2 regions of the Bacillus cereus group sp. BfR-BA-01383 genome follow, and region 1 is predicted to be linked to the other one. Evidence: riboswitches for the same ligand, from Rfam matches in the RefSeq annotation. Region 1 holds a riboswitch; the other holds the start of a gene.

Region 1 (4,425 bases):
GCCTTCTTCTTGTAATTTATAAGCACGAAGCTTATTAAGAAGGCCAATGCCTCGTCCTTCTTGCCTCATATAGAGAAGAACACCTTTTCCTTCACTTTCAATTTGAGAAAGTGCAGCATGAAGCTGTGGCCCGCAATCACAGCGACACGAACCAAATACATCTCCTGTTAAGCATTCGGAATGAACGCGCACGAGTACAGGTTCGCCTGTTGAAATATCACCTTTTACGAGCGCGATATGTTCTTTCGTATCCAATGAGTTAGAATAGCCAATTGCATGGAATGTACCGAAATCTGTAGGTAAAGTAATTTCAACTTCTCTTGTCACAAGTGTTTCATGATGGCGGCGATAAGCGATTAAATCTTCTATTGTAATCATTTTTATATCAAATTGTTTTGCGCACTCTATTAAATCAGGTACACGTGCCATCGTGCCGTCTTCATTTATAATCTCGCAAATGACCCCAGCTGGTTCTGCTCCGCAAAGCTTTGCTAAATCGACAGCAGCTTCTGTATGACCCGCGCGGCGAAGGACACCGCCTTCTTTCGCGATTAATGGAAAGATATGTCCAGGACGATTGAAATCAGCACCTTTTGATGCCGGGTTTAACAATTCTTGTATCGTAGTTGCACGTTCGTGAGCGCTAATCCCTGTTGTTGTAGAAACATGATCAATGCTCACTGTAAACGCAGTATGATGCGAATCTGTATTATGAGATACCATTGGTTCTAATTGTAGACGTTCTGCGTATTGTTCTGTAATCGGCACACAAACGAGACCACGACCATGTGTAATCATAAAATTAATTGTTTCTGGTGTAATATGCTCTGCTAAAGCAATAAAATCGCCTTCATTTTCTCGATTTTCATCATCACATACGATAACGACTTTTCCTTGTTTTAAATCTTCTAGAGCTTCTTCAATACGATGAAACATTATACTTCCCCCTTATAGAAATCCGTTTTCTTGTAAAAAGCTTTCGGTCATTGAGCCTGTTCTTTTTACAGGTTTAGTAATGAAGCGTTCGATATATTTACCAATCATGTCACACTCAATGTTTACGATATCTCCAGCATTCTTGTCCCCGATAACAGATTCGCTTACTGTGTGCGGGATGAGTGAAATGGTAATAGAAGAATCGTCTATATCAAATATCGTTAAACTCGTTCCATCGACAGCAACGGATCCTTTATGCAAACAATAGCGTAGTAATTCATCAGAAATTGCTATTTTATAATAGACGGCATTGTAGTGTTGTTTTTTAGTTAAAATCGTTCCGATGCCATCAATATGTCCTGAAACGAAATGTCCACCGAATCGTCCATTTGCAGCCATGGCCCGCTCTAAATTTACTTTAGAGTGTGATTTAAGTAGGCGAAGTGATGTTGATTTCATCGTTTCAGGCATTGCATCAACTGTAAAGGAAGTAGGTGTAAAACTCGTTACGGTTAAACAAATACCGTTAACCGCGATACTATCGCCTAACTTCACATCTGATAAAATTTTGTTTGCATGGATCGTTAACTTCATCGCTTCTCCGCTTTGTTGCATGTTTGTTATCGTTCCTAATTCTTCTACAATTCCTGTAAACATTTCGTCACCTCACTTTGAGCATTCGCAACAATTTTTATATCATCGCCAATTTGTTTCATCTCTTGAATTTTCAAGGGAAGTGCATCTTGTAATTTTGAAAAACCATTTCCTCCAAATAAAGTAGGAGCATCTTTCCCGCCAATTAATTTCGGGCTTATATACGTTACAATTTCATTGAAATTGTTTGATTGTAGGAAACTTGCATGTACTGTTTGACCACCTTCGACGAACAGAGAAAGTATCTGTTTCTCGCCGAGTAGGTATAAGACATCTTGGATTTCAATTTGTTTCGTTTTCATTTGGAATATAGCTATATTTTCAGATTCATAAGAAGCTATTTTCTCTTTATTTACATCCTTACCGACAATAATCCATGTCGGTGCTAAACCATCTGTCATGACATGGGAAGATGGTGGCGTTCGTAAATGGGTATCTAAAATAACGCGTATAGGATGTTTACCCCCGTTAGGAATTCTTGTTGTTAAATGGGGATTATCAGCTATAACTGTATTCACCCCTACAAGAATCGCATCATGAGTATGGCGATACTGGTGAACATCAGCTCGTGCTTTTTCACCTGTAATCCATTTGCTTTCACCAGTTACAGTTGCTGTTTTTCCATCTAAGCTCATTGCTGTTTTTATTGTTACAAATGGGCGTTTCGTTTTCATGTAGTGAAAAAAGTAGCGATTTAGTAAAACTGCTTCCGCTTCAAGAACACCGGTAGTTACTTCGATTCCAGCTTCTTCTAATCTCCTTTTTCCATTACCAGAAACGAGCGGGTTACAATCAAGGGTAGCAATGACAACGCGCTTAACTTCCTTTTCGATGAGCAATTCACAGCAAGGTGGTGTTTTTCCAAAGTGGCTACACGGTTCAAGTGTTACATAAACGGTAGCGTTTTTTGCATTCTCACCAGCCATTTGAAGGGCATGAACTTCTGCGTGTTCTTTACCAGCACGTAAATGAGCGCCCATACCGACGATGTTTCCATCTTTTACAACAACAGCACCAACCATAGGATTTGGACTCGTTTGTCCTGATGTCCCTTGTGCTAACTGCAAGGCAATCCTCATATATTCTTGATCTGTCATTCTCTTCACCTCTCCTGAAAAAATCAAAAAACCCCAAGGATATAAAATCCTTGGGGTTTGGGAGACGTGATTTCTAGAAATATAGTTCGAATACGAAAGTATAGGAAAGAAACCTAACGATGACTGATATTTTTGCATAAGGAAAAAACCTAGCAAAATATCGAGTTTTTCAAACGCTAGTCGCATCTTTTTATTTCAGCATAGAAACAAAAGCATATAAAATAAAACATATATAGAGACTCAAATTGAATCTTTAAAAATATGCATGCTGAAATAAAAGTGTATTCGCTATATAAAATTACTAGAAAACATATCCTTCTCCCATCCAGACTATACTGTCGGCCCTAGATTTTCACTAGATCCACCGTTTTCGAGTTGAAAACGGGTCACGGACTTAGAAGCGTTGGCTTCATCACCGCCGGTTGGGAATTTCACCCGACCCCGAAGGATGTTGTTTGCTCAAATTATAGCACAAAAAAGGAAAAAGGCTAGTAAAAAATATTCGAATGTGAAGAATTGTGTGAAAATAGATGTAATAGGAATGGAGATAAAATCAGTAGAAATGTTGTAAGTATGCGGTGTTAATAGAAAGAAAAAACATGCACAAAAAAATGTGCATGTTACGTACAAAACTATTCTGCCGCTGGTGCTCTAACAACAGATTCGAATTTACCTTTATGCGAAGCATCGCAATAAGGCATATTTTTCGATAAACCACAACGACATAAAGAAAATGCCGGTTTTGCAGGAAATACATTCCCTTGTGAGTCAACTAGTTCCACGTCCCCTGTAACGCGAAAAGAGCCATTATCATTTACTTTAATTTGTACTTTTGTCAATGTTATCCCTCCTTCCCAAACGCTTAATTTCATCATATAATCAAGGGAAGTACTTGGCAATATAAAGTGAAACTTTAATCAGTGGGGGTTTTGTTCATCCCCCGCTGATTATTAGCCCACGCCAATCGGGCGTTTACGGGCAGTGCCTAACTTCTTTGCCTCAGCCAAATTTTGAGGTGGGAGTCTTACTGCCCGCAAATAGCGGGATAAAAAGAGCACTTTGTTTGATGTAGAAGAGAGTGTTATAATGTTTTTTATAACTGACTAGAGTAAGGTGACGAAAGATGGATAAACAATTACATACATTACGAAATATTGTAAATGAGCGCACGTGGGCATCATTTTTGAATGATAATCATCCTTATAGCTTGTTGCACTGGTCCATTGCAGGTGTAGGACAAGAAGTGAAAGATGTTTGGTTACTTCAAGATGAGGTAACGTTTCAAACGACAGAATTTCCAACGCTAGATGAAGCGGTGCAATGGATCTCTGAAAATATGGAACAAGTTACAGATGTTTTGGCGCAATAAAAAAAACAGGCTTATGCAAGCCTGTTTTTTGTTTCTTTTACATATGTGTTTAAAAATTGGTCAACGGCTGCTTCATACTCTTCTTTATTTTCGTTATAAGAGCAAGCGTGTGCACCGTGTTCTGCAATATAAAGTTGTTTATTATTTTCTTTTGCTTCATATAACGCTTTTGTCATATCAGCTAAAATATAATCGTCATCTTTACTATGGATAAAGAGAACGGGATTGTTAATATTTTTTATACAGTCGATTGGTGAAACTTCACGAATTGTATAACCGTCACGAACTTTTAAAAAAGCATTTGCTAAAGGTAATAAAGGCCACTTTGGTAAATGGAATTCAACTTTTAAACGGTGCTGTAATTGTCCG
Region 2 (4,425 bases), on a different contig from region 1:
TACACGCAACTTACGTGTTTGTAATGTCTCAATTACTTTTTTCACTTTATCTATTTTGTATTTTTCCATAAACATCTCAATGGAAAATTCATTTTCCCGCAAAGCAATTTCAACAAAATGATCTTCTATAGTTGCAACCTTTAAATTTCTAATTGTCGCTATTTCTTCTAAAGAACGCCCTTGTCTCCAGAAATTATATGTTTTTTTCGTTGATAAACTAAATAATTCAGCTCTTTCATTTGGATAAGATATAATTTCAGCTAATAGTGGAAATTCATTTTCTTTATCGCGAACTACTTGTATAAAGAAGTGAATTGTCCCCCAAAATAAAAAATACACCCTGAATATATCTTGTTTCGTAATTTCCGCTAATTGTTGCAATGTACAGCCGATACGTTCATATCCTGTTAGTCGATATGTTACAATCGTCGCTTCTACCACATTACTTCTTTCTAGAATAGTATATATTTCTTTCCATAACCTTTTCGCCAATTCATTTCTCTTATATGGTGTTCCCGTTAGAAAATACTTCACCCATACCATTATTTCTGTGTCTTGTTGAATCGGGATAAATTTCGTATTATTCTGTTGTAAATTTGATATAGTTTGAATAATTAGTGATAATCTTTTCCAAAACGTTTCACCTAATTCGCCATAATCCAAACCATGTAAATGAGTTGGAAACGCATAAGCATCTTCCCATTTATGTAACTGTGCTTTACCTGTAGCCGTTAACACATATGTATTTTCATGTACTTCTTGAATAAAATCTGCTTGCAACAACTTTGCAACTTCCTGATCATAGCTAGATCTATTTAAAGATTTGTATATCCCAAACAAAAAAGATATCCGGAACATATTTCCATCTTGTAACGTTTGCGAAGAACGTTTTCCTTTTAACAAATAATAAATAGAAGAAACGGTTCTTTCACCATTCAATTGTTTTAAACAATACAATAAAGTATATTGTAGTTGCATTACCGCTTCCACCTTCCAATCTAACCCAATTCTTTTTTACTATGATTGGCACCGTCTACTGTTACTCATTAAACTTATCATATTGGCACCATATACTTGTATATATTCTATTGTATCAAACGAAATAGCATTTACGTATTTTGAAAATCTTATGACATAATTCAAAAACAAGTTGACACCCCAATTGATAAGCATTATCATTATAATTTTATGTTGAAAAGTTTTAAAAACCGTTTTACAATAAGATTATAATTTTTATGGCGAGCTTTTCACATACATATTATCAGGAGGGAAAAAAGATGGCAAAATATACAATCGTTGATAAAGATACTTGTATTGCATGTGGTGCTTGTGGCGCTGCTGCACCAGACATTTATGACTATGATGATGAAGGTATTGCATTTGTAACTTTAGACGATAACCAAGGTATCGTTGAAATTCCAGATGTATTAATTGAAGATATGATGGATGCATTCGAAGGTTGTCCAACTGACTCAATTAAAGTTGCTGATGAATCATTTGACGGCGACTCTTTAAAATTCGAATAGTCTTTTATTAACTTCAAAAAATACCCCTCATATTGATGAGGGGTATTTTTTGTTTTCTGTTTTCATTCTACTTAATAAAAAACCATTAGTAGTTCCATACTACTAATGGTTTTATTTTATATTTTATGCATTTTTCATTTTTGCAAACACCCATACTTTCAGGCGTGAGAATAACGCTACAAATACAATTGTCACAACAATACCTTTAATCAAATTGAACGGTAAGATTGCCGTTACAACTGTTGTTCTTATCGCCTCACTAGACATAGCTGGTGAATTTAAAAACCAAGTGTAAGCTGGGAATATGATGATGTAATTCAATACACTCATAATTAGTGCCATCGTAATTGTCCCTAGCATTAATCCTGTCGTTAAACTCTTGACAGTACGATACTTTCTAAATAAGAAAGCTGCCGGTCCAATAAATAAACATCCTGCAATAAAGTTAGCAATTTCTCCAACTGGCACTCCCGTTAAACTTCCTTGAATCCCGTAATGTAAAATATTCTTTATCGCCTCTACAATTACCCCCGCAATTGGTCCGAAAATAATTGCTGCAATTAGAGCTGGTACATCACTAAAATCAATTTTTAAAAATGGCGGAAGCCCTGGGAACGGGAAATCCAACATCATCAGTAAATATGCAATACTACTTAGCATCGCTACACTCACCATCTGCACTACACTGTTTTTTTGTTTCATCTTTCTCTCTCCTTTTCCATCGATCATCTCATGGAAAGTGGAAAGGTTCTGCTATGCCTATTTTTTCATAGAATGAAAAAACCCTTTGTGTTTTACACAAAGGGAGAATTTAAGGCACATCAAACAGACGTTCAAATACATATCTTTTTTGAACGCTTGAACCTCCATCTTCTCCCATCCAGACTATACTGTCGGCTTTGGAATCACACCAAATCCTGCCTTAACGGCTCGCGGGCTTAGAACAAAATTATAACTAGTTCATCACCGCCGGTCGGGATTTTCACCCTGCCCCGAAGATAGACCGATATTCTATTTTCCACTTCATTATACAACAACCTCATATCATTGTGAACTAAAAAATTGTAACTTATTTAAAATTAGTTATTTACTTTTTCAATTAAAAGAAATCGCAAAATATTTTACAATACAATCCATATTTTTTATTATTCGGTATTTCTCTTATGAATCCCCTAGTCATATATAATGAAAAGTGATAAGATGTTGAATTGTTAAGATAAGAACATTTTCTGAATTATGGAGGAAATGTCATGAAGAAAGAAAAGAGACATTCTGTTCGAGAAGCAATGAAAAAAAACTTAAGAAAAGAATACTTTTACTTAAAAAAAGAATTACTTTTCTACTGTCCAATTGATTTAGGCACATTCTCAAACGGGACATACTATGCTGCTTTCGATGAAGATGGCATCAGTATTTATCAGTATGATAAAAAAACAGAAAGTAAATTAAAATTGTGTGAGCGTCATCCATGGAAGAGTTGGAAGAAAGTGAAGGTTGATCACTATTTGACAACTTCTCAATTTATTTTTCAAGGCGAGCGAAACTGGATTTTATCCCTTTTCCAAAAAGGAAAAGAAGCTCAAAAAATTATCGAAGAGCATACATCTTTACAAACAGAAGTTGTTTCCCGCTCTTTCTTAAAAAAACTTCCTGGTTTTCGTTCTAATACACCATTGAATAAATACATCGGCAGCATTTGCTACACTGCACTTATTGCATTTTTATTAAAATGGATGATTCCATTTCAAGCACCACAAATCGCCCTGTACTCTATTTCAATTGGCTGTATGCTACTTGGCCTACTTTGTCTGACAATCGGTTTAATTGAACCGACGATTGTACTGTTCCGGACAAAAGAGAAAACAAGAACAAAAGTCTTTTACTTATATAGCTACTTAGCTATTTCTGGATTTATATGTGTCTTTATTTTTTGGTAAAAAAAACCGTCCCAAAATATCTTTTGGGACGGTTTTCTATTTGGAATAGGTTACTCTTATTGTTATATTTTGTTGTTAAATCGATATTCCTTGTCGAAACGTCGATATAAATTCATTTACTATCATAATCTTATCAAAAAAGAAAATAAATCTATTCAAAAGTTATACTGTTTTGACGGTCCCTTTACTTCACGTATAATTGTTGATTTGGATAAATTTGCTCTTGCTGCAACCCATTTTTTTCTTTAATTTCCTTAATCGTCATACTAAATTTCCGTGCAATACCGACTAAAGTATCTCCTTTTTGCACGACATATAATGATGAAGAGACGACTTCATTCCTTTGTTCATTTAAAACAACCAATGGATTCATTGCATTCTTTTTCGCCATCGTCCATCTTCCTTGATGAACTTCTAAATGTAAATGCGCACCTCGCGATTCTCCTGTATTTCCTACTTCTCCGAGTATTTCTCCTTTTGAAATATAATCCCCTTGGCCTACATATCTCTTATTTAAATGTGCATACACAGCCTCATATTCTCCATGTTTAATAAATACAACGTTTCCATAACTACTTGAATAATAAGACTTTGTCACCCTACCATCTTGAATAGCTGTCACAGGTGCTCCGATCGGTGCTGCTATATCAATACCATAGTGTTTCCCATGCCTTGTCCCAAAATAATCACTTATCTGACCTTCAACAGGCCATGTCCATCGATTTTCTTCTGCGTAAACATGTAATTGAGATAAATACAATACAACCAATAACATGACGCCATATTTTAACACTTTCATATACATCCTCCGTTTTCTAATTACCGCCATACCTTCTCTATTTTGGTATATTACAGAAAAAAGTATACGAAAATAGAAAGTGAATCACTCCACTTCCTTCTCTTTTCTATCACGAAAAACTAATGCACTGCGGTTATACTCCACATCTTTTACTTGTAATCGA

The links. A riboswitch is a leader RNA that binds a small molecule or an ion and turns the genes downstream of it on or off. The one in region 1 is predicted to bind FMN.
Region 2: linked by a shared signal. The riboswitch ahead of MR065_RS13815 (ECF transporter S component) and the one ahead of ribD (bifunctional diaminohydroxyphosphoribosylaminopyrimidine deaminase/5-amino-6-(5-phosphoribosylamino)uracil reductase RibD) in region 1 are both predicted to bind FMN.

Annotation. Positions count from the first base shown of each region.
Region 1 covers NZ_JAKUFP010000001.1:164,965-169,389, reverse strand. The annotation lists gene ribBA (bifunctional 3,4-dihydroxy-2-butanone 4-phosphate synthase/GTP cyclohydrolase II) at 1-936, opposite strand, end outside; gene ribE (riboflavin synthase subunit alpha) at 949-1,593, opposite strand; gene ribD (bifunctional diaminohydroxyphosphoribosylaminopyrimidine deaminase/5-amino-6-(5-phosphoribosylamino)uracil reductase RibD) at 1,575-2,687, opposite strand; FMN riboswitch at 2,997-3,140, opposite strand; gene MR065_RS00955 (CDGSH iron-sulfur domain-containing protein) at 3,320-3,562, opposite strand; gene MR065_RS00950 (DUF2552 family protein) at 3,811-4,056, shown strand; gene MR065_RS00945 (alpha/beta hydrolase) at 4,068-4,425, opposite strand, start outside.
Region 2 covers NZ_JAKUFP010000012.1:82,942-87,366, reverse strand. The annotation lists gene MR065_RS13825 (YpbB family protein) at 1-978, opposite strand, end outside; gene MR065_RS13820 (ferredoxin) at 1,278-1,526, shown strand; gene MR065_RS13815 (ECF transporter S component) at 1,650-2,228, opposite strand; FMN riboswitch at 2,391-2,530, opposite strand; gene MR065_RS13810 (hypothetical protein) at 2,777-3,463, shown strand; gene MR065_RS13805 (peptidoglycan DD-metalloendopeptidase family protein) at 3,648-4,262, opposite strand; gene MR065_RS13800 (cob(I)yrinic acid a,c-diamide adenosyltransferase) at 4,347-4,425, opposite strand, start outside.